Regions from separate parts of the Burkholderia sp. 22313 genome, predicted to be linked through region 3. Evidence: riboswitches for the same ligand, from Rfam matches in the RefSeq annotation. Region 3 holds a riboswitch; each other region holds the start of a gene.
The links. Region 3 has a riboswitch for cobalamin ahead of cobG (precorrin-3B synthase). Riboswitches for the same ligand answer to the same signal wherever they lie in the genome.
Positions count from the first base shown of each region.

Region 1: it holds a riboswitch for cobalamin, as region 3 does, so the genes downstream of both, ACTJKF_RS05090 (FecCD family ABC transporter permease) here and cobG (precorrin-3B synthase) in region 3, are expected to answer to the same signal.
Region 2: it holds a riboswitch for cobalamin, as region 3 does, so the genes downstream of both, ACTJKF_RS06290 (TonB-dependent receptor domain-containing protein) here and cobG (precorrin-3B synthase) in region 3, are expected to answer to the same signal.

Region 1 covers NZ_JBQEON010000004.1:56,224-64,035, forward strand. The annotation lists gene cobD (threonine-phosphate decarboxylase CobD) at 1-160, shown strand, start outside; gene ACTJKF_RS05065 (cobalamin-binding protein) at 157-1,083, shown strand; gene cobC (alpha-ribazole phosphatase) at 1,166-1,750, opposite strand; gene ACTJKF_RS05075 (adenosylcobinamide-GDP ribazoletransferase) at 1,735-2,511, opposite strand; gene cobT (nicotinate-nucleotide--dimethylbenzimidazole phosphoribosyltransferase) at 2,501-3,583, opposite strand; gene ACTJKF_RS05085 (ABC transporter ATP-binding protein) at 3,636-4,448, opposite strand; gene ACTJKF_RS05090 (FecCD family ABC transporter permease) at 4,445-5,443, opposite strand; cobalamin riboswitch at 5,882-6,135, opposite strand; gene ACTJKF_RS05095 (ATPase) at 6,302-6,652, shown strand; gene ACTJKF_RS05100 (cell division protein ZapA) at 6,649-6,963, shown strand; RNA gene ssrS (6S RNA) at 7,044-7,225, shown strand; gene ACTJKF_RS05110 (EVE domain-containing protein) at 7,297-7,758, shown strand.
Region 2 covers NZ_JBQEON010000005.1:58,771-66,582, reverse strand. The annotation lists gene ACTJKF_RS06315 (copper-binding protein) at 1-98, shown strand, start outside; gene ACTJKF_RS06310 (EcsC family protein) at 203-832, opposite strand; gene ACTJKF_RS06305 (Lrp/AsnC family transcriptional regulator) at 1,072-1,533, opposite strand; gene ACTJKF_RS06300 (LysE/ArgO family amino acid transporter) at 1,649-2,287, shown strand; gene ACTJKF_RS06295 (hypothetical protein) at 2,310-2,627, opposite strand; gene ACTJKF_RS06290 (TonB-dependent receptor domain-containing protein) at 2,853-4,778, opposite strand; cobalamin riboswitch at 5,119-5,310, opposite strand; gene ACTJKF_RS06285 (AraC family transcriptional regulator ligand-binding domain-containing protein) at 5,432-6,487, opposite strand; gene ACTJKF_RS06280 (hypothetical protein) at 6,657-7,001, shown strand; gene ACTJKF_RS06275 (Dabb family protein) at 6,991-7,623, shown strand; gene ACTJKF_RS06270 (NADP-dependent oxidoreductase) at 7,679-7,812, shown strand, end outside.
Region 3 covers NZ_JBQEON010000008.1:33,957-41,768, forward strand. The annotation lists gene ACTJKF_RS08885 (MFS transporter) at 1-288, shown strand, start outside; gene cobM (precorrin-4 C(11)-methyltransferase) at 289-1,017, opposite strand; gene ACTJKF_RS08895 (cobalt-precorrin-6A reductase) at 1,061-1,792, opposite strand; gene ACTJKF_RS08900 (cobalt-precorrin-5B (C(1))-methyltransferase) at 1,789-2,877, opposite strand; gene cbiE (precorrin-6y C5,15-methyltransferase (decarboxylating) subunit CbiE) at 2,877-4,121, opposite strand; cobalamin riboswitch at 4,326-4,516, shown strand; gene cobG (precorrin-3B synthase) at 4,623-5,984, shown strand; gene ACTJKF_RS08915 (precorrin-8X methylmutase) at 5,977-6,603, shown strand; gene ACTJKF_RS08920 (precorrin-2 C(20)-methyltransferase) at 6,600-7,334, shown strand; gene cobJ (precorrin-3B C(17)-methyltransferase) at 7,331-7,812, shown strand, end outside.

The sequences.
Region 1 (7,812 bases), on a different contig from region 3:
CGCGCTGCATGCGGCACTCGCCGCGCACGGAATCTGGACGCGGCACTTCGCGCAACCGTCGAGCGTGCGTATCGGCCTGCCCGGCAACCCAGCCGAGTGGCAGCGCGTCGCCGACGCACTCGCGCAGTGCGTGCCGACGCTGCAACGGGCATCCGCATGACCGCTCGCCTGCCTTGCCGGCTTCGCCGGCTGCCCCCGCTCGCGACGCTGGTCGCGCTCGCGCACGCGCCGTTCGCCCACGCGGACGTCACGACCCGCGACGATGCCGGCAATACCGTCACGCTGCCCGCACCGGCGCAACGCGTGATCAGTCTCGCGCCACACGCAACCGAGCTGATCTACGCGGCCGGCGGCGGCGCGAAGCTGGTCGGCACCGTCACGTACAGCGACTACCCGCCCGCCGCGCAGGCCGTGCCGCGCGTCGGCGACAACAAGGCGCTCGATCTCGAGCGGATCGCCGCGCTGAAGCCCGACCTGATCGTCGTGTGGCGGCACGGCAATGCCGAGCGGCAAACCGATGCGCTGCGTGCGCTGCACATTCCGCTGTTCTTCAGCGAACCGAAGCATCTCGACGACGTGGCGACGTCGCTGCGCCGGCTCGGCACGCTACTCGGCACGGAACCGGCCGCCGACGCGGCCGCGGCATCGTACACGCGCGACATCGCCGCGCTGCGCGCGCGTTACGCGACACGTGCGCCCGTCACGATGTTCTTCCAGGTCTGGGACCGGCCGCTGACGACGCTCAACGGCGCGCATCTGCTCAACGACGTCATTACGCTGTGCGGCGGCCGCAACGTGTTCGCGGCGCTGAAACCGCTCGCGCCGACCGTCACCGACGAGGCCGTGCTCGCGGCGAACCCGGAAGCGATCGTAACGACGAGCGCCGGTGCCACACGCTCGGACGCGCCGCTGCCGAGCCTCGCGCGCTGGCGTGCATGGCCCGCGCTGACGGCGGTGGCGCGCAACAACCTGTTCGCGATCGACGGCGATCTGCTGACCCGGCCGTCACCGCGGATCGCGCAGGGCGCGGCTGCGCTATGCGAGGATCTCGACGCCGCGCGGTCGCGACGGCCGGCGCGCTGAGTCCGGGTTGCGGTACGTTTTCCGTGCGGCGGCTGTGCTGCATGCACGATCGCGAGCCGATCGCACGCCGGAGCACATCCGCCTAGGCGTCCCAGTGGACGACGTCCCACGTGCGTGTGTCGGGCGCCGTACGCAACCAGACGACACCCCCCGTCGGCACCGGTCGCGCCAGCAGCGTATCGAGCGGCACGCGCAAGGCATGCGATGCGAACGCGCGAATCACGCCGGCATGGGTGAGCGCCCATTGCGGCGCGTCGACCTGCCCGACGGCATCGACCACGCGCGCCACACGCTCGGCGAACCGCGCGACGCTCTCGCCGCCATGCGCACATGCATGCAGCAGATCGGCCGCCCACGCATCGAGTGCGGCGCGGTCGATATCGTCCCAGCGCTGCAGCTCCCACGCGCCGAAGTCCATTTCCTGCCAGAGCGCGTCGCGCCGCAGCGGCACGTCGAACGCCAGCGCGAGCCGTTCTGCGACCGACGCGCAGCGCGTGAGCGGGCTGGTCCAGAGCTGTTCGGGCAACGGCGCCCCGAGCGCGGCCAGATGCGCACGCACGGCCTGCGCGCCGTGGTCGGCCGACGCGGCGAGCGGCACGTCGCTGCGCCCGTAGCAGACACCCGGCTCGACCTCGACGGCCGGATGGCGAATCAGGACGACGTCCATCCAAGCACCACCAGATAGATCGCGAGTTCGCTCAACTGCTGCGCGAAGCCGAGACAGTCTCCCGTATAACCGCCGATCCGCTTCACGAAATAGCGGGCCGCCCATGCACGCACGAGCACGAGCGCGACCAGGGCCGCGAGGCCCGCGCGCCAGTCCGGCCAGAACAGCCACGGCAGCCCGGACCCGGCCGCGACCCAGGCCGCGCGTGCGCCCATGCGCTGCGCGACCGGTTTCGCCTTGCCTTCCGGCCGAACGTAGTCGAGCGACATCAGCAGGCTCACGGCCGCCGCGCGGCTCGCCGCATGCGCGGCGATCATCGTCCACGCGGCGCGCAGCGGCGGCATGGCCGCGAGCGCCTGCCATTTGAGGCCGAGCGTCACCACGAGCGCGACCGCGCCGAACGTGCCGATGCGCGAGTCGTGCATGATGCGCAGCACGTCATCGCGCGTGTAGCCGCCGCCGAACGCATCGCAGCTGTCGGCCAGGCCATCCTCGTGGAACGCGCCGGTCGCGAGCAGCGTCGCGGCCATCGACAGTCCGACCGCGATCGACGCCGGCAGCACGCGCAACGCCGCCAGGTAGACGAGCGCGCCCCACGCGCCGACGCATGCGCCGACCAGCGGGAAGTAGCGCGCGGCCTGGTCGAGATCGCCGGCCGCGTAGCCGATCGCGCGCGGCACCGGCACGCGCGTGAAATAGCCGAGCGCGACGAAGAAGTAGCGCAGTTCGGCGCGCACGCCGCGCGCGCGCTCAGGCGTCACGATTGTCGACGCCCGCGGATTCGAAGCTCGCCATCTCGGCGAGGAACGCGGCCGCCGCGCGCACCAGCGGCAGCGCGAGCGCGGCGCCCGTGCCTTCGCCGAGCCGCAGGTCGAGCGCGAGCAGCGGCTTCGCGCCGAAGTGCTCGAGCATGCGCCGGTGCCCGGCCTCGTGCGACGCGTGCGAGAACACGCAGTAGTCGCGCACGCCGGGTGCGATGCGCTCGGCGACGAGCAGCGCGGCCGTCGCGATGAAGCCGTCGACGAGGATCGTCATCCGCTCGCTCGCGGCCGCGAGATACGCGCCCGTCATCATCGCGATCTCGAAGCCGCCGAACGTCGCCAGCACGTCGAGCGGCGCGATCGCGTGCGAATGCCGGACGAGCGCACGGCCGAGCACCGCGCGCTTGTGCGCGAGCCCCTGGTCGTCGAGGCCCGTGCCGCGCCCGACACACGCGTCGATCGGCACGTCGAGCAGCCGGCTCATCAGGCACGCGGCCGACGACGTGTTCGCGATCCCCATTTCACCAAAGCCGATCACGTTCGTGCCGAGCGATGCGTGCAGGCGCACGCGCGCCGCGCCGGCGGCGAGCGCCGTCAGCGCGTCGTCGCGCGTCATCGCGGGTTCGGCCGCGAAGTTGCGCGTGCCGCGCGCGACCGGCAGCGACACGAGCCGGTCGGACACCGGCAGCGGCGACGCGACGCCCGCATCGACGATCTCGAGCGCGCTCTGCGCGACACTCGAGAACGCATTGATCGCCGCGCCGCCGGCCAGGAAGTTCGCGACCATCTGCGCGGTGACCGACTGCGGATACGGGCTCACGCCCTCGGCCGCGATCCCGTGGTCGCCGGCGAACACGATCGTCACGGGGCGCTGCACCTGCGGCCGCTCGGTGCGCTGGATCAGGCCGATCTGCAGCGCGATCGCCTCGAGCTGGCCGAGACTGCCGGGCGGCTTGGTCTTGTGATCGATCACATGCTGCAGGCGCTTGCGCAGCACGTCGTCGAGCGGCGCGATCGCGGGCGGGAAATCGGTGTGGGCGGTCTCGGCGGTCTGGGCGGTCGAATTCGTCATCGGAAGGTTGCCTCGTTGGCGCGGCCGGTGCCGCGCGTCGAAAGAAGGAAGATCATCGCCGCTCGGGCCACGCGGGCAACAGCGCGTCGCGGCCGTTCTCGCGGATCAGCACGAGCGGATAGCCGAACGCGTCGCTCGCGCGCGCCGGCGTCAGCACGTCGTGCACGGGGCCGGCCCACGCGTGACCGCGGCCGTCGAGCAACAGCGCGTGCGTCGCGAAACGCCGCGCGAGATTCAGGTCGTGGCACGAGAACAGCACCGTGCGCGGGCCCGCGTCGAGCCACGCATTCAACGCGGTCAGGCCGTCGATCTGGTGATGCAGGTCGAGATGCGCGAGCGGTTCGTCGAGCAACATCAGCGGCGCGTCCTGGCACAGCGTCGCGGCCAGCGCGACGCGCTGCCGCTCGCCGCCCGACAGCGACAGCACGTCGCGCGACGCGAGCGCGGTCAGCCCGAACGTCGCGAGCGCGTCGTGCGCGGCCGCGCGGTCGCCGTCGCGCTCCCAGCCCCAGCCGCCGAGATACGGAAAGCGGTTGAGCAGCACCGTGTCGAATACCGTCGCACTGAAGGCGTCGTGCAGTTGCTGCGGCATCAGCGCGCGGCGCCGCGCGAGCTGTTCGGGCGGCCACGCAGCGAGCGGCCGGCCGTCGATCGCGACCTGGCCGCCGGCCGGCTGCTGCAGGCCTGCGAGCGTCGCGAGCAGCGTCGTCTTGCCGGCGCCGTTCGGCCCCGCGACGCACCAGATCTCGCCGGGCCGGAACGCCTGCGTGAAGCCGGCGAGCAACGTCCGCTCGCCGGCCTTCAGTGTCAGGTCGACTGCCGCATAGGCGATGTCGCCGGCGGTGTGCGGTGCGGTGTGCGTCATCGCATCGGTCTCCTCAGCAACATCCACAGGAACACCGGCACGCCGGCCAACGCGGTCATCACGCCGACCGGCAATTGCGCGGGCGCGATCGCGGTGCGCGCGAGCAGGTCCGCCGCCATCACGCCGCCGCCGCCCGCGAGCATTGCCGCCGGCAGCAGCATGCGCTGGTCGTTGCCGAAGGCGAGCCGCAGCGCGTGCGGCACGACGAGGCCGACGAAGCCGATCGTGCCGGCCGTCGTCACTGCCGCCGCGGCGGCCAGCGACGCGACGAGATAGATCCGCACGCGCAGTCGCGCGACCGGCACGCCGAGCGCGAGCGCGGTCGCGTCGCCGCGCAGCAGCACGTTCAGTTGCGGCGCGGCCGGCAGCGCGACACAGGCGGCCAGCAGCAGCGCGCCCCATGCGAACCACGGCGCCGTCACGCCGTTCAGGTCGCCCGTCAGCCAGAAGATGATGCCGCGCAGCCGCGCATCGGGCGCGAGCGACAACAGCAGCGTGACGAGCGCGCCCCACCCGGCCGCGATCACGACGCCCGTGAGCAGCAGTCGCGGCGACGCATCGCGCGAGTCGCCGCGCCACAGCTCGCGGCGCGCGAGCCCCAGCACCAGCGCGACCGACACGAGCGCGCCGGCGAACGCGGACGCATCGACGAGCCACCACGCGGCGCCCGCGATCATCGCGACGAGCGCGAAACCCGCCGCGCCACCGGACACGCCGAGCACGTACGGCTCCGCGAGCGGATTGCGCAGCAGCACCTGCAGCAGCGCGCCGGCCAGCGCGAGCAGCGCGCCGCACGCGAAGCCTGCTAGCGCGCGCGGCAATCGCAGCGTGCGCACAATGTCGGCGAACAGCGCGTCGCCGCCATGCGGCACGAGCGACCCAAGCGCCTGCCACGGCGACATCGGCACGCTGCCGATCGACAGCGACGCGACGAACAGCACCGCGACCACGGCCGCCAGCACGGCCCAGATCGCGGCGGCACGCGCGGCGCTCATGCGACGCGCGGCGCCGTGCATGACACGCGACACGTCGGCTGACCGCGGTGGCCGGCCGCGCGCGATACGGGCGCGCTGCGGCGTATTGCAGGCATAGACAAGCTCGTCATCCTTGTTGAACGGGTGGTTGCGGCGGTAGCGCCGCACGTCGGTCATGCCGGCATGCGACGGCCGCGCGCCGTCGGGCCGCACCTTCGCGCGGCCGGCGTTCTGCGCAATATAGTGGAAGGTGCGGCATCGGGTCGATTCGCGTGACGACGACGTGCGTCGCCATCGATCCGGACGAATCGGCATGCACCGCAGTCCGCGCGACCGCGGCAAACGGCAAGCCACGGCATGCGCCGGATGCCACGTGGACGATTGGGGTCAGCATCGAAGACAAGTCCCGTGAAGCACTGCGCGCCCCGCTTCCCCGCAGGCCGCGCGTCACGAAGCCCGTGCGGGCTCCTCGCCTCGGCCGGTATCCGGGCTGGCGGCATACCGGCTCGCCTTCCCGCGCGTGTCGCGCGCAGTGGCCCGCGCCCACGTGCGAACCTGCACGCGAAACGCGCCCGAGCCGGCCTGCGTCATGCGACGCGGCCGCTTACCGTTGCGGGGGCAGCGCAGGTTGGCGATCTCCGGGCGGAGTACGCGCCCTGCTTCCCGTTTAACCGCGCGACGCACGCGCGAGCACCGAGGCGGCGCCAGTTTAGGAGCGGGCCGCGCGAGCGTCAAGAAAGCGTCGAAAACGCGTGCGAAAGGCGTGCCGGACCCGCGTATTCGCGGCATGAAGCCGGGGTGTTACGACTGGAAACGTTACAGATGTCGGAATGCGCGTTATTCCGCGCTAAAATGCTGGGTCTTTAGAGGACGCAGCAGATGCTCAACGAACTCGAAACCTTATCTCAAAATATTGGCCGTCTGATTTCGCTGAACAAGCGCTATCACTCGGAACGGCTCGCGCTCGAGGAGCAGGTCGCGCAAATGCGCGCGGAAGCGGACACCGTCCGCGCGGAACTCGCGCAACTGCGCGACGAACGCAATGCGCTCGCGGCCGAGCGCGACACGCTGTCGGCAAAGATCGACGACGCCCAGGTCAAACTGAACGCGATTCTCGAAAAGCTGCCGCGCACGAAGAACGCCGAGCAAGCCGACAATCAGCTCGATCTGCTGGATGCGCAGGCGCGCACGGGCAGCGATGACGCGGCCAGCCACGGAGAACATGCATGAGCACCAAGCAGATCGAAGTCTCGATTCTCGGTCAGCCGTATCGGCTCGCCTGCTCGGCCGAAACCGAAGCGGCGCTGCTCGAGGCCGTCGCACGCGTCGACGCCGAAATGTCGAAGATCCGCGCGAACAGCTCGGTGCGCGGCACCGATCGCATCGCGGTGATGGCCGCGCTGTCGCTCGCCTCGGAATTGCTGCGGCTGCAAACGAGCGTGCGGCACGGTGAAGCATTTCCGGCGGAAGAAATCCGTCGTACAATGCACCAGATGAACGAACAGCTCGGCGCGGTGCTCGCACAGCACGAGACGCAGTAACGTTTGATCGATGCGTCGATTCCCCTTGATCTCGGCGATCAACGGTGGTCAAATTGGCGCAACGAAACACAGTTCAATCAGCTTCCCTGCCTGGTTCGCCAAGGTCATATATTCCTTGAACCAATGCCATGTGCACGGTTGCGGAAATTTGTAGCACGGGCGCGCGCGTCACTCTGTCTGATGTACCCGATGTGCTGCTAACTGCGACCAATTCTGAACCCCAGGTTCAGGATGCCGGCCTAGCGGCCAAGGCGGGGGCCTATCCAACGGCATCGGGCGAGTCCCGATGCCGTTTCCTTTTGTAGCAGCCTCTTTCTGCGTCGATCACGATCCATGCAATACTGGCTGATGAAGTCCGAACCGGACGAAGCAAGCATCGACGATCTCTCGCACGCGCCGCAGCACTCGCTGCCCTGGACCGGCGTGCGCAACTATCAGGCGCGCAATTTCATGCGCGACACGATGAAGATCGGCGACGGCGTGCTGTTCTATCACTCGAGCTGCCCTGAACCGGGCATCGCGGGCCTCGCCGAAGTCTCGTCCACGCCCTACCCCGATCCGACCCAGTTCGATCCGGACAGCCCGTATTACGATCCGAAGTCGACGCAGGAAGCACCGCGCTGGCTGCTCGTCGACGTGCGCTTCGTGAAAAAGTCGCCGCTCGTGCCGCTCGCCGCGCTGCGCGAACACGACGAACTCGCCGACATGCGCGTGCTCGCGCGCGGCAACCGGCTGTCGATCACGCCGGTCACGCGCGCCGAATGGCGCTTCATCACCGAAAAGCTGATGAAGTAGGCATGCGCGGCGACGCACGCCAAAGGTCAAATCCGGTCAACCCGCGCCACCGTC
Region 2 (7,812 bases), on a different contig from region 3:
TCGAGTCGCTGCATCTGGGCGACAGGGTCAAGGTCCGGATCGAGCGCGTGAACGGTGAGCTCACGATCGTGAAGCTCGTGAAGCTCGTGAAGCGGTGATGAGCGTTGCCGCGAGCGCGGCAGCGGCTTGTTGAAAGCGTCGCCGCCGCTTCGGCGAGCGACCCGTGGCGCGATAGGCCGGATCGCGTTCCGGCGAATATCGTCTATGCCGATTCGATGAACGTATCCCGAGCGACGTTGCCCACCAGATTGGTCGTTACGGAGTCGAACGTCGCACCGACGATTCCGCCCAGAATGGGTACCGCCTTGCCCAGATTGATCACGCCGCTGGTACCGAACTTCGTCACCAGGCGGAAACCGATTGCCTTGTTGATGTTGACGATCGTCGTTCGACTGATGCTCTTGATCGAATTGATGGCGACCTTTTGCGCGATCACGATGCCGGCATCCTTCAGGATGTCCTTCATCGCGCTGCCGGCGAGGCAGGCATAGGCCAGCGCCTTGACGCGATCGTCGTGGGGATCGTGGCCGCCGATACAGGCAATGGCGGCAATCATTCTCAGTTGAAGATAGAGGACGCTCGCCACGTTCGCGGGAATCGATACCGGCAATGTCACGATGCCGCCGAGACCGGTCAGAAAGCCGGAGGTCGCGGCCTTGGTGTTTTGCCAGCGAATCAGGGAGTTGGCCGCGTCGATGGCCGAATCGTTGCTCTTCTCGTATTGCGCCGCCAGTTCCTCGGCCGTTCCCGTTCCGGGTATGCCGTTCAATGCCTTGTCGTAAGCCCATTCAAGGGCTTGTTGAATTTTCGACTCAGTCAACTCGTTTGCCATTTTGTCTCTCGTGTTCTCGATGCCCGGACAGCCGGGCAACCCGTAGCGATTCGTCCCTGGTTCGACGCGCGTTGCCAGGGGATCGTCGATATAACGGCAGGCATCGAGAAAACATTAGGGCAGGAACACGGCGGATAGGCGACACGAGGCAGGTTTCTTCCGGCCGCCTGCAGCGAGATCGGCAATCGGCCATTCAAGTGACGTCGTCGTCGCAGGCGTCGCCACGATGACGCATTTCGTCACCCCCGAATGCCCTTGCTCGCGGCGGCCGGGCGCGCCAGCCCGCGCACCGGCAGCGGCGTCGACATCACGATCGACGTGCGCGTTTCGCCGTACAGGTTGATGCGCTCGATCAACTGCTCGAGGTGCGCCATGCTGATGGCGACGAAGCGCATCACGTAGGAATCCGCGCCGGTCACATGATGGCACTCGACCACTTCGGGAATCGTCTCCAGCAGCTTCAGGAATTTCGCCTTCGCCGGCTGCGGCACCGTGATGCCGATCAGCGCGCTGACCGGATAGCCGGCCGCGGCCGGGTTGACCCGCGCCGTGTAGCCGTCGATCACGCCGGCCGATTCGAGACGCTTCACGCGTTCCGTCACCGCCGGCACCGACAGGTGAACCTGGCGCGCCAGCTCCGTGTAGCTGATGCGGCCGTTGGCCTGCAGCAGCGCAAGTACCTTCCAGTCGAGTTCGTCCATCGCGGCGGCGTTTTTAAGGTGAAGCGGCCATTTTTCCTTAAAAACCGCCTTCAGCGGCGATCGGACTTTCCCTACGATGGCGGTTCTGGTCATTGCATGTCGCGAGGAGCCGACCATGCTGTTCATCAAGTCCTTCGTGATGGGGTTGTCGATCGCGGTGCCGGTCGGTCCAATCGGCATGCTGTGCATCCAGCGCAGCCTGAGCCGCGGTTTTCACACCGGGTTCGCGACGGGCGTCGGTGCCGCGTGCGCCGATGCGATCTACGGGCTGCTCGGCGCGCTCGGCATCGCAGGCATCGTCACGGCATTCCCGATGCTGACCGTCGGCCTGAAAATCGGCGGGGGCGCGTTCCTCGTGTGGCTGGCGTGGACCATCGCGCGGCAGGCGCCGGCCGCGTCGGCGAGGCAACGCGACCTGCCGCGCACGACCGTGCTGCGCGATTTCCTGACGACGTTCGGCCTGACCCTGTCGAACCCGATGACGATCCTGTCGTTCGTCGGGATTTTCGCGGCGCTCGGCCCGTTGCCGGCGGCCCGGGAAGGCGCGATGGGGTTGACGGTGGCGCGGATGGTCGCCGGCGTGTTCATCGGCTCCGCGACCTGGTGGCTGTGCCTGAGCAGCGCGACCGCCGCGCTGCGCACGACGATGTCGTTCGCGTTCATGCACGGGCTGTCGCGCGTGTCGGCCGCCGTCATCGCGGCATTCGGCGCGATCCAGCTGGTCGCGGGCGTGCGTGGCCTTGTCTGGCCCTGAAGCGGGGCGCGTTGCGCCAGCTTTATCGTCTGGGTCCTTTCATGCGTTCCGACTCCATCGCCGCATACCATTCCTCATTCGCCTCGGTAGGGTCCATCGCTTCGTCAAGCGATGCCGCCGCGCGCTCGGCGGCCAGTCGGGCTTCGTCCGCGGGGGACGCGATATCGCCGTCGTCGTCAGCGGGGGGCTGCAGCATGTCCTTGAGCATTGCGCTCAACTCCGGCGTGTCCCATGGCAGCCCACGCCGCGTTCGGTCCTTGATGTAGTGCCGCACTTCCGCGTCCTGCTCCGCAGTGAGCGGCAGGCCTCGGAAGGTGCTTTGGGGGGCAGAGTCAGCCACCACGTTCTCCTGCGTCTATGGCGTTTTCAGTGTACTCGCCATTGCGGCCACCAGAGCAGTAAACACGGCGCGCTTGCTCGTGGCGGACGGTGGATTCATGACATGCCCCCGCACGAGTGCGGCTTCACGACCGCTCGCACTTGACCCGACCCGTCGGCGCTGCCCCGGCCAACTTCCCGACCGAGGCCTCGCCGCACACCGCGCCGAGGCCTCCGCATCAGCCCGTCAGAACGTATAGCTGACCTTGCCGAACGCGGTGCGGCCGAGCGTGTTGTAGCCGTACGCGGTCATGTACTGGCGGTCGAACAGGTTCGACAGCGTCGCCGACACCGTCAGATGCGCGTTGATCCGGTACGACGCGCGCAGGTTCACGCTCAGGTACGACGGCAGGTACGTCGTGTTGACCGGGTCGTCGAACGTCGTGCCGCCGTAGGTCAGCGACGCGCCCGTGCTCAGTGCGTGCAGGTGAAATTCGTCCCACGTGTGGTCGACGTTCACGCTGACGGTCTGGCGCGGCCGGCGGTTCAGCCAGCTGTCGTTGGTTTCGTCCTGCGGGTTCAGGAACCCGATCGCGACGCTCACCGGCGTAGAGCGGCCGATCGTGCCCTTGTACGACAGGTCGATGCCGCGGATATGCGCGCGGCCGATGTTCATCGGCGAGAACGTCGCGGGGTTGTACGCGATCAGGTTGTTGACGCGCGTGTCGTAGATCGCGGCGCTGAACGTGCCGTACGCGGTGTTCGCGTCGAGCGCGGCCTCGACCGAATCGCTGCGTTCGGGGTTCAGGTCCGGATTGCCGTAGCCGGGGTAATACAGGTCGTTGAAGCTCGGCAGGCGGAACGCGTTGCCGTACGACACGCGCGCCGTATAAACCGGCGTGATCGCCCAGGCGAGCGCCGCGTTGCCGGTGTTCACGGCTTTCCCCGCGATGATCTCGTGACGGCCGGCGACGAACATCGTCACGCTGCCGAGCGTCGCCGACTGATGCAGCGAGAACGCGGAATCGTTGCGCGTCGGCACGCCGTCCGGCACGTCGATCGGCAGGAACGCCTGCTCGCGCGTGAAGTCGTACGCGATCTTCGTCTCGCCGGACAGCGGCAGGCCGAACAGATGGAAGCCGTGCGCCTGATGGGTCAGCGACGTCGACGACGTGATGCGCTGCGAGTTGATCTGGTCGGTCGGAATGGTCGGGTCGCTCGCATACAGGAACTGGCGATCGTTCGCATAACCGAACGACTGGTCGAACTGCGTGTCGGGCGTGATGTCGAGATGGAACGCGAGGCCGGTCGTCAGTTGATGATCGAGCTGGCGGTCCGCATAGCCGGCGTTGTCATAAGACAGGTCGGAACGGTGAACCAGCGCGAACGTCGAGATCGACCAGTTGTCGCGCGCATAGCCGAGGCGCGCATCGAGATCCTGCGCATGGTACGGATTGCGGCCGTCCTCGTGGTACGGCAACACGGGCCGCGTCGCGTCGATGCCGGCCGTGTTGTAGTCGTGCAGCCCGAGTGCGTAGGTGAGGCCGCCGAGCGCGGCGAGCGGCCCCGTCGACGGCACGGTGCCCGACGTGCGCAACTGCGTGTCGAAGGTCTTGTTCGAGCCGCCGCCGAACGACACGATGGTCCGGTTCGGCTGGTTGGCCGCGCGGCGCGTGAACAACTGCACGACGCCGCCCATCGCGTTCGCGCCGAACGACGCGGCGGCCGGCCCCGAAATCACCTCGACGCGCTCGAACGCTTCGGTCGGCAGGTCGGCCCACGGCGCGACGCCGGTGGTCGGCGAGCCGATCCGGATCCCGTCGATGAACACCGCGACCTGGCTGGCCGACGAGCCGCGAATGCTGACCGACGCCGAGGATCCCGGGCCGCCGGTCTGCGAGACGGTCACGCCCGGCAGCGTCGCGAGCGCCTGCGTGATGCTCGGGTCGTTCGGCGACAGCCGGTCGAGATCGGCGCGCGTGAGCACCTGCGTGGTCGCATAGCGCTGGTCGAACGACTCGGGCAGGTGGCGCGTGTCGGTCACGCTGATGGTCGGCAGGTCAGCGCCGTCCGCGGGCTGCGCCTGCGTAGGCGCCGTGTCGCCGGCAGCATGGGCGATCGGGGAGAGCAGCGCCGTGGCGGCGGACGTGGCGAGAAGGTGGCGAAGGTTCATGAGGCAGCGAAGCGTGATCGTGTTGCGGGTACGGCGAGCGTAAGCGGAGGGCGGTGCGTGCCGCCCGGGTTCGTGTCGGTTCGCGGAGAGGCCGGGCAGCATGTGCGGTTGTCGCGCGAGTCGTCATCGCACGTGTCGAACGTGATGGAGGTGACGAACGAGACGCGCGCCGGCACGCCGCGCGTGAGGGCGGCGATGCGAGGGCGCGACGCTTCCCGCGTGGAAGCGAATTCGGCAAGCGTGGACATCGGAAGGGTCCTGAGGTCGGGCCGTCCATGCAACGGAGCGACCGCCAACGGCGGTGCCTGGCGCATCGGGACACCCCGCCCGGTGCGGCTGCTTGGACCTCGGGTCGATGGCAGGTCTCCTGGCTCGCGGGTCGTCATTCGCGCCGGCCTTCCCGGTTTCCCAGTGGCGTGCGGTGGCGCGGATTCGCCGCTTACAGTTGCGGGGGCAGCCGCAGATTCGAGGCGTGGCCTCCCTGCGTTCCCTTTTGATCCCGTTCCGGGGAACCATCAGCGCGCAAGCGTAATGGCGAGCGCTCCGGTGCGTCAATTGCCGGGGTGCCCGGGATGCGAAAAAACGTCAGTGTTCGCCGAATGTTTTCCAGGTCCTTGCGCTTGGGGCGTTCGAACCGCGCTTCCCGTCGGGTTTCACGTCTGATGAAACGGCATGCCGGCGGCGCTGCCGTCGCGCCGGAACCGGCTCGGCGCCACGCCCGTCCATCGCACGAACGCGCGCCGGAACGCTTCCTCGCCGCCGAACCCGAGATGCGCGGCGATCCGCGCGACCGGCCAGTCCGATTCGCGCAGGCAGCGTCGCGCGACGTCGGCCAGGCATTGCTCGCGCAGCACGTGGTAGCCGCTGCCTTCGGCGCTCAGCCGCCGCCGCAAGGTCGCCTCGCTGACGCCGAGCCACGCCGCCAGCTCCGCGAGCGCCGGCAGCGCCTGCTCGCGGGCGAGCGCCGCGTCGAGAAAGCCGCGCACCTGCTGCGACCATGACACGACGGCCGGCGTCGCATCGATCAGACGAAACGGAAAATCGACGAGGAACGCGGTGAGCTCGCCCGGCTGGCGGATCACGCGGGCGTCGAGCCGCGTCGCGTCGAACGCGAAGCCGTAGGTCTTGCGGCCGACGTGGACCGGCGCGTTGAACAGGCCGAGCAGCGGCATCGCGTCGTCGCGGCGCGGATGGCCGAGCCAGACTTCGTCCGGCCGCAGCGGCTGCCCGATCAGCCAGCCGAACAGCTGCAGATAGCAGAACAGCCCGGTCAGGTCGACGAGGCACGCGGCCGGGCTGCGTGTGCGGCGCAGCGAATCCATCCGGAACATCGCGTGCCCGTCGCGCACCGTCAGCGACAGCACGCCGGCGCGCGGCGTCAGCATCTCGCAGAACTCGGCCGCGCAGCGGATCGCCTCGGCGAGCGTCGCGCAACTGAGCAGGCAGCGGCACATCAGGTCGACTTCCTGCTTGCGCATCGGCGGATGGCCGTCGCCGCGCGCGACCTGCGCTTCGAGCCGCTCGATCGCGTCGCGATACAGCGCGACGAAGCCGCGGGGCGTCGTGGCCGACGCGGCGGCCACGGCAGGCGACGCCGGCGATGGCGGCGATGGCGTCGGCCGCACGCCGCTGCGCGCCAGTTCGTCGAGCAGGCGGGCGCCGAGGCCCGGCAGCACGCGGCCGCGTGCCGGCAATGCGCGCTGTTTCATGTGTCTCCCAATGTGAGCGTTGCGACAGGGGCCGGTGAGCGGGCCGGTAGGGGTTCGCCGCGCGCCGCCACGCAAGAATGCTATCCATGCCGGCCGCTTCCGGCCTCGCCGGAACGGCGTAGGCGGCCGGTTTCGCTTCCCGCCGCGAACCCTCCGAGACGACCCGCGCATGATCCAGATCGTAGACGAAATCACCCTCGAGCCCGAGCGCATTCCCGACGTCCTGGCGCTGCTGCGCGAGCGCTACCTGCCGGGCCACGCGGCACGCGGACTGACGGCCGGCGGCCGCTGGGTGTCGCCGCCCGTCGCGGTGCCGGGGCAATCGAGCACGCTGTGGCTGACGTGGCAGGTCGCCGACGCACCGTCGTACTACCGGATGCGCGCACTGACCGACGGCGACGTCGTCGCGTTCTGGATGGCCGTCGACGGGCTGTGCGATGCCCGCCGCCGCCATGTGATGACGGACGCCGATACGCCGCTGCCCGCCCTGACGGAGGTCGGCCATGCGGCATGACACGGCCCAGATCCATGTTGCGGCGACCGACGATGCGGGCGCGTTCGAACGTGCGGTGCGCGATGCCGCGCTGGCGTTACCCGGCGCGACCCGCGTGGTGCTCGCGCGCAATCTCGACGGCTGCTGGGGCGCGGGCGATTACACGCTCGACGTGCTGCGCGACGAGCGGGCGACCGGTCAAACGATGGATGTCACCGCGCTGGCCCGCTTACCGGGCGTGGTCCGAATCGATGGCGCCGCGTGCCGGGCGATCGGCGGCGGCCTGCGCGAACCGGCGCTGCGCGACGGTATCTGGCGCACGCTGATGCTGCGTGTGCGGCCAACGGCCGCCGCAACGCAGGTGCGCGAGCTCGAACGCGAACTGCTTCGCATGCCCGCGTTCATGCCCGGCATCCGCAACTGGCGGCTGAGCCGCATCGTGACGCCGGGCGCATGGACGCACGTGTGGCAACAGGAATTCGCGCACGTCGGCGATCTGCTCGGCGAATACCTGCTGCATCCGTATCACTGGGGCTGGGTCGATCGCCGCTTCGATGCAGAAAGTCCCGACTGGACGGTCGATGCGATCTCGCACGCGTTCTGTCCGCTCGCGTCGAGCCTGCTGGCCGACACGGCGGCGTGACGCGAGGCGCACAGCACCCCTTCGCGATACCAACGACAACCCTGGAGACACCACCATGCGAGCCTTGCTGATCGATCGCGTCGGCCATTCCGACGCGCTGCGACTGGCCGACGTTCCCGCCCCGAAGGCGGGCCCCGGCGACGTGCTGATCCGCGTTGCCTGCGCGGGCGTCAATCCCGCCGACTGGAA
Region 3 (7,812 bases):
CCGGCCGCGCTGCTGATGGGGGCCGGGATCGGCGCGCTGTTTCCGCTGTCGCTGATCGTCACCGTCGATCACGCGGCGACGCCGGCCGACGCGGCATCGCTGACGGGGTTCGTGCAGGGTATCGGCTATCTGATCGCGGGGGTGTTTCCGTTCGCGGCGGGTGTCGTGCGCCAGCATCTCGCGGATCTGTCGCCGGCATGGGTCGCGATGGCTTGCCTGTGTGTCGTGCTGTTCGCGCTGGCGACGGGATTCGCGCCGCGGTTGGCGCGGCGCGTCGCGCGGGCGTGATCAGCCGGCGCTCGCATACAGCGTCGAATCCGCGAACCCTTGCGCATCGAGCACGCGTCCGATCAGGATCAGTGCAGTACGCTCGATCTGCGTGCCCTGCACCTTGCCGACGATGTCGGCCAGCGTGCCGGTCACGCGTTCCTCGTCGGGCCAGCTCGCACGATAGATCACCGCGACCGGGCAGTCGGGCCCGTAATGCGGCAGGACTTCATCGACGATCCGCGCGAGATGCCGCACGCCGAGATGAATCGCGAGCGTCGCGCGATGCGCGGCGAGCGAGCCGAGCGCTTCGCCTTCCGGCATCGTCGTCTTGCCCGCGAAGCGCGTGAGGATCACCGTCTGCGCGACACCGGGCAATGTCAGCTCGACACCGAGCGTCGCCGCGCACGCCGCCGTGGCCGTCACGCCCGGCACGATTTCATACGGAATCCCGAGCGCTTTCAGCCGGCGGATCTGTTCGCCGATCGCCCCGTACAGCGACGGATCGCCCGAATGCACGCGCGCGACGTCCTGTCCTTTCGCGTGTGCCGCGGCGAGCAGCGCGACGATCGCGTCGAGGTCGAGCTCGGCCGTATTGACGACCTGCGCCGCGCGATGGCCGTCGAGCACCGCCGGCGGCACGAGCGAACCCGCGTACAGGATCACCGGGCACGTGCGCACGAGGCGCTGGCCCTTCACCGTGATCAGCTCCGGGTCGCCGGGGCCCGCGCCGATGAAATACACCGTCATCGAAAAATCTCCGTCAATTCATGGGGCGGCCGTTCGCGCGGCATCACGCGCGTGCGGCCGGATCAAGCGCATCGAGCAGCGCGGCGGCCGAGTCGAACGCGCGATCGGCGTCGGGCAACGGCGGCCGTCGCAGCATCACGACCGGCAGCCTGCGTTCGCGCGCGACCTCGAGCTTGGCCTCGGTCGCGGCCCCGCCGCTGTTCTTGCTGACGACGACGTCGATGCCGGCGAGCGCGAACAGCGCGCGTTCGCCGTCGAGCGTGAAGGGCCCGCGCGCGGCGACGACCTGCGCGCGCGCGTTGCCGGGATGCGCATCGAGACAGCGCACCAGCCAGAACTGGTGCGGCGCAATCGCGTCGAGATGCGCGAGCGGTTCGCGGCCGAGCGTGAACAGCGGCCGCCGGAACGGCGCGAGCGCGGCCTCGATGCCGGCCCAGTCGTCAACCATCCGCCAGTCGTCGCCGGGCTGCGGCGTCCACGGCGCGCGGCGCAGCGCCCACAGGGGCACGCCCGCGTCGCGCGCGGCGGCCGCCGCGTTCGCGCTGATCTGCGCGGCGTAGGGATGTGTTGCATCGATCACGAGCCCGATGCCGGCGCTGCGCAGATACGCGGCAAGCCCGGCTGCCCCGCCGAACCCGCCGACGCGGACTTCGCAGCGCAAATCGTCGGGCACCTTGCCGAGCCCGGCGAGACTGTAGACGTGCCGTGGGCCGAGCGCGCGTGCGATCCTCAACGCGTCGCCGGTGCCCCCGAGCAGCAGGATGCGCGTGCTCATCGCGCGCGCCCGACGAAGCGGCCCTGGCGGTCGATCGCGAACATTTCGACCGCGACGGACGCCGGCACGATTTCGCGCGCGACGCGCAGCGCATGGGCACAGACGAGGTCGCCGAGCGGCACGCCGCCCGCGTGCGCGAACTTCAGCGCTTCCTGGCTGGTGTTCGCCGCGCGCATCGCGGCCTGCAGCGCGTCGTTCGCGCCGGCTTCGGCCGCCCACTGCGCGAGCAGCGGCAGGTCGATGCTCGAATGGCGGCTGTGCAGGTCGAGATGACCGGCCGCGAGCTTGCTGAGCTTGCCGAAGCCGCCGCACATCGACAGGCGCGCGACCGGCGCGCGGCGCAGGTGCTTCAGCACCGCGCCGGCGAAATCGCCCATCTCGATCAGCGCCATGTCGGGCAGCCCGTAGTGCGCGCGCATGGCATCCTCGCTCGCGTTGCCGGTGCACGCGGCAATGTGCGCGATGCCGTTCGCGCGCGCGACGTCGATGCCCTGATGGATCGACGCGATGTACGCCGAGCACGAGAAGGGCCGCACGATGCCGGTCGTACCGAGAATCGACAGTCCGCCGACGATGCCGAGGCGCGGGTTCATCGTCTTCAACGCGAGCGCCTCGCCGCCCTCGACGCCGATCGTCACGTCGAAGCCGCCTGCATAGCCGTATTCGGCCGCGAGCGCGCCGAGGTGCGTGGTCATCATCTGGCGCGGCACCGGATTGATCGCCGGCTCGCCGACGGGCAGCGTGAGCCCCGCGCGCGTGACGGTGCCGACGCCCGGCCCCGCATGAAAACGCACACCGGGCGCGGCGGCCAGCGCGACGCGCGCGAAGATCAGCGCGCCGTGCGTGACGTCCGGATCGTCGCCGGCGTCCTTGAGCGTGCCGGCCTCGGCGCCGTCGGCCATGGCGCGGCAGAACTCGAGCCGCATCATCACGCGCTGCCCCTTCGGCAACACGATCTCGACCGCATCGTCCGCGCGGCCCGCGAGCAGCAGGCGCGCGGCGGCGAGCGACGTCGCGGTCGCGCAGCTGCCGGTCGTGTAGCCGAACCGCAGCGGTGCCGGTTGTTCGGGGGTTTCGTCGCGCATCAGGGGAGGTCCGTGACGTGCGCGGCGTCCGCGACCGCGGAATCGGGCTTGCGCACGTCATACAGCGTGACGGGCAACGGCTGCCGCCACGTGTCGAAGCGGCCGAGCGGCTCGGCGTGCGCGAGCGACACACGCGTGAGCGTGCCGCCGTGCGCGTCGCGCCACGCGGCGAGCGCCAGTTCGCCTTGCAGCGTGACCGCGTTCGCGACGAGCCGGCCGCCGGGTTTCAGCGCCCGCCAGCACGCGTCGAGCACGCCGGCTGCGGTCGCGCCACCGCCGATGAAGACCGCGTCGGGCACGGCGAGCCCCGCGAGCGCATCGGGTGCGCGGCCCGCGACGAGTTGCAGGCCCGGCACGCCGAGCGCGTCGCGGTTGTGCTCGATGAAGCGTTGGCGCTCCGCATGCGACTCGATCGCGATCGCCTGGCACGACGGATGCGCGCGCATCCATTCGATGCCGATCGAGCCGCTGCCCGCGCCGACGTCCCACAGCAGCTCGCCGGGTGCGGGTGCGAGGCGCCCGAGCGTCAACGCGCGCATGTCGCGCTTGGTCAACTGGCCGTCGTGGCGGTAGGCGTCGTCGGGCAGGCCGGGCGTGAGCGCACGGCGCGGCGCATCGGGGCCGGCCTGGCAGTCGAGGGCGACAAGGTTGAGCGCGGCGGTTTCGCCGACGTGCCAGTCCTGCGCGAGGCTGTCGAGACGCCGCTCGAGCGGGCCGCCGAGATGTTCGAACACGCTGATGCGCGTCGGGCCGAAGCCGCGCGCGGTCAGTTCGGCGGCGACCGTGGCCGGCGTGCGGCCGTCGGCGCTCAGCACGAACAGCCGCCGGCCCGGCAGCAGGTGACGCGCGAGCGTCGCGAGCGGCCGGCCGACGAGCGACACCGCGCCGGTGTCCTGCAACGCCCAGCCGAGCCGCGCGGCCGCCAGCGACAGCGACGATGGGGCGGGCAGCACGCGCCATTCGTCGGGGGCGAGTTCGCGCGCGAGCGTGGCACCGACGCCGAACAGCATCGGGTCGCCGCTCGCGAGCACGCAGACCGGCGTGCCGCGCTGCGCGAGCAGGCCCGACACATCGAACGGCGACGGCCACGCTTCGCGGGCGGCCGGCAGCCGCGCAGGCAGCATGTCGAGGTGCCGCTTCGCACCGACGACCCGCGCCGCCTCGAACAGCGCGCGCCGCGCGCCGCGCCCGAGCCCCGCGTAGCCGTCGTCGCCGATGCCCACTATCGTCAGCCACGCCGTCATGCACCCTTCCCCTTCATCCGATTCCATCGAGTCGCCGCACGGCGGCCGTGAAGGCGCCGGTGCGGCCGTCCGCGTTGCGAAAGTCGGCATGGTACCGTGTTCCATCGCGCGTTTCATCTGCCGGGGCGCCGATGCCGGACGCCGTTTCGCCTAGGTCACGGCACCCGTTCGGCGGTCGCGAAGCACCGCGGAAATCGGGTATCCTACGGCCGTTCGTTCGCCGGTGCCCTTCGGGGCCGAAGAGGGAACACAGGGCGCGCTTCGCGCCGCTGTGGCTGCCCCCGCAACTGTAGACAGCGAGCCGCGCTCCCCCTCATGCCACTGGATTCACCGGGAAGGCCGGGAGCCGGCGCCGACCTGTCAGCCAGGAGACCTGCCGGCCTGAAAGTGCGTGCGTGCCAGTCGGCGTCGGGCGGGGTGTACCGATGCGTTGGCCGCGGCGCGACACTGTCCCGGTATCCCGTGAGTTCCGCCCCCGTTTCGATTCCTGCGTCGTCCGTCGTGCGCCCGTCGGCTTGCCCGGGGCTCATGCGCGTCGTCGCGGCCGCCGATGGCGGATTGTGCAGGATCAAGCTGCCGGGCGGCCGGCTCGATGCGCGCCAGGCGCGCGCGATCGCCGCCGCGGCCCGCGCCTACGGCTCCGGGGCGATCGACGCGACCAATCGCGCGAATCTCCAGCTGCGCGGCATACGCGACGGCGCGGCCGATTCGCTGGCCAGCGCGTTGCTCGATGCCGGGCTCGGCCCGCGCGCGAGCCGCGGCGATCCGGCTCCGGACCGCGCCGCGCTCGCCGCGGCCGACGACGTCCGCAACCTGATGCTCAGCCCGCTCGCGGGGCGCGATCCCGACGCGTTGCTCGACAGCCACGCACTCGCGCTGCCGTTGCTCGACATGCTCGCGCGCGAGCCGCGCCGTGGCGAGCTGTCGCCGAAATTCTCGATCCAGCTCGACGGCGGCGAAGCGGTCGCGGCACTCGATCATCCGCACGACATCTGGCTCGCCGCGTGGCGTCGCGGCGACGGCGCGGTGCGCATCGCCGCGGGCCTGGCCGGCTGTCCGCCGGTTTCGTCGGACGATTCGCCCGCGTCGTTCGACGTGGCGCCGGACCAGGCCGTCGCGCTGGTCCATGCGTTACTGCTCGCGTTTCTCGATCTCGCGCCGGCCGACGTCACGCGGATGCGCGGATTACTCGCGACCGGCCGCGAATGCGCGTTGCGCGAGCGCACGCAGCACTACGCGCCCTTTCCGCTCGACACCGATCCGGCACTGGCCGGCTGGCGGCGTACGCCGGCCGATCCGGCGCTGCGCTTCGGCGCCCGGCCGTCGCTCGACACGCAGCACAGCAGCATCGGCGCGCAATGCGTGCTCGGCCGGCTCGACGCGACGCAACTGGAACGGCTGGCGGCGCTTGCCGACTCCGATGGCGACGGCACGCTGTCGATGACGCCGTGGCAAGGCGTGTTCGTGCACGGCGTGCGGCACGAACGTGCGCCGGCCGTGCTCGACGGTCTCGCGTCGCTCGGTCTCGTCTGCACGCCGTCCGCCCCGCTGGCGTCGCTCGTCGCCTGCACCGGCAGCGCGGGTTGCGCGAAATCGCGCGCCGATACGAAACGCGATGCGCTCGCGCTCGCCGCGCGCGTCGCATACCCGGCCGACGTGCACCTGACCGGCTGCGAGCGCCACTGTGCGCTGCCGCACCCCGCTACACACACGCTCGTCGCGGTGGCGCCCGCCCGCTACGACCTTTACCGGCGCGATGCCGGCGCGGGCCTCGGCGCCCCGCTCGCGCGCCATCTGACGATTGACCAGGCCGCGGCCCGACTCACGGGCGCGCGGCACAGCCAGGACACCACCGATGCTTGACTACATTCGCGACGGGCAGGAAATCTACCGCCAGTCGTTCGCGACGATCCGCGCCGAGGCCGACCTGTCGCGGGTTCCGCCCGATCTCGAGAAGCTCGCGGTGCGCGTGATCCACGCGTGCGGGATGGTCGATGTCGTCTACGACCTGCGCTTCTCGGCCGGCGCCGGCACGGCGGGCCGCACCGCCCTTGCGGCGGGCGCGCCGATCCTGTGCGACGCGAAGATGGTCGCCGAAGGCATCACGCGCGCGCGGCTGCCGGCCGGCAATCGCGTGCTCTGCACGCTTGGCGAGCCGGAAGTGCCCGACCTCGCGCGGCATCTCGGCAACACGCGCTCGGCCGCGGCGCTCGAACTGTGGCGAGCGCATCTGGCCGGCAGCGTCGTCGTGATCGGCAACGCGCCGACCGCGCTGTTCCACCTGCTCGACATGATCGACGCCGGCGCGCCGCGCCCCGCGCTGATTCTCGGCTTTCCGGTCGGCTTCATCGGCGCGGCCGAGTCGAAGGCGATGCTCGACGCGAACAGCCGCGGCGTGCCGTACGTCGCGCTGCTCGGCCGGCGCGGCGGCAGCGCGATGGCCGCCGCCGCGGTCAACGCACTCGCGACGGAGGCCGAATGACCGCCCCGCGCGGACGCCTGTTCGGGGTCGGCGTCGGCCCCGGCGACCCTGAACTGATGACGATCAAGGCGCTGCGCGTTCTGCAGGCCGCGCCGGTGGTTGCGTATTTCGTCGCGAAGGGCAAGAAAGGCAATGCGTACGGCATCGTCGAGGCGCACCTGCTCGACGCGCAGACGCAACTGCCGCTCGTCTATCCGGTGACGACCGAGGCGCTGCCGCCGCCGCTCTGCTACGAGACGGTGATCGCCGATTTCTACGACACGGCGGCCGAGATCGTCGCGTCGCATCTCGAGGCCGGGCGCGACGTCGCGGTGATCTGCGAAGGCGATCCGTTCTTCTACGGGTCGTACATGTACCTGCACGATCGCCTCGCGCCGCGCTACGACACCGAAGTGATCCCGGGCGTGTGCGCGATGCTCGGCGGCACGGCCGTGCTCGGGCAGCCGCTCGTCTATCGCAACCAGAGCCTGTCGGTGCTGTCGGGCGTGCTGCCGGCGGACGAACTGCGCGCGCGGCTCGCGCAGGCCGACGCGGCCGTCGTGATGAAGCTCGGCCGCAACTTCGACAAGGTGCGGCGCGTGCTCGACGAACTGGGGCTCGCGAAGCGCGCGCGGTACGTCGAGCGCGCGACGATGGCGACTCAGCGCATCGTGCCGCTCGACGAAGTCGATCCGATGGCGTCGCCGTATTTCTCGCTGCTGGTCGTGCCGGGGGAAAAATGGCAAGGATGACGACTCCGCCCGCGATCGTGATTCTCGGCGCGGGCGCGCTCGATACCGCGCGGCGCATCCAGGCGCGCTATCCGGGCGCGCTGGTGCACGGGCTTGCGTCGCGCGTCGCGGCCGACGTGCCGTTCGACGAACTCGGCGCCCATCTGCGCGAGCTTTACGCGCGCGGGCTGCCGATCGTCGCGCTGTGCGCGGCCGGCATCGTGATCCGTTGCGTCGCGCCCGCGCTGTCCGACAAGGGCGTCGAGCCGCCGGTGCTCGCGGTCGCGGAAGACGGTTCGGCCGTCGTGCCGCTGCTCGGCGGGCTGACGGGCGTCAACGCGATCGCGCGCGAAATCGCCGCATGCGTCGGCGTCGCGCCGGCGATCACGACGAGCGGCGAGCTGCGCTTCGGCGCGTGCGTGCTCAATCCGCCCGACGGCTATGCGCTCGCGGATCTCCAGCAAGGCAAGCGCTTCGTGTCCGACCTGCTCGCGGGCGC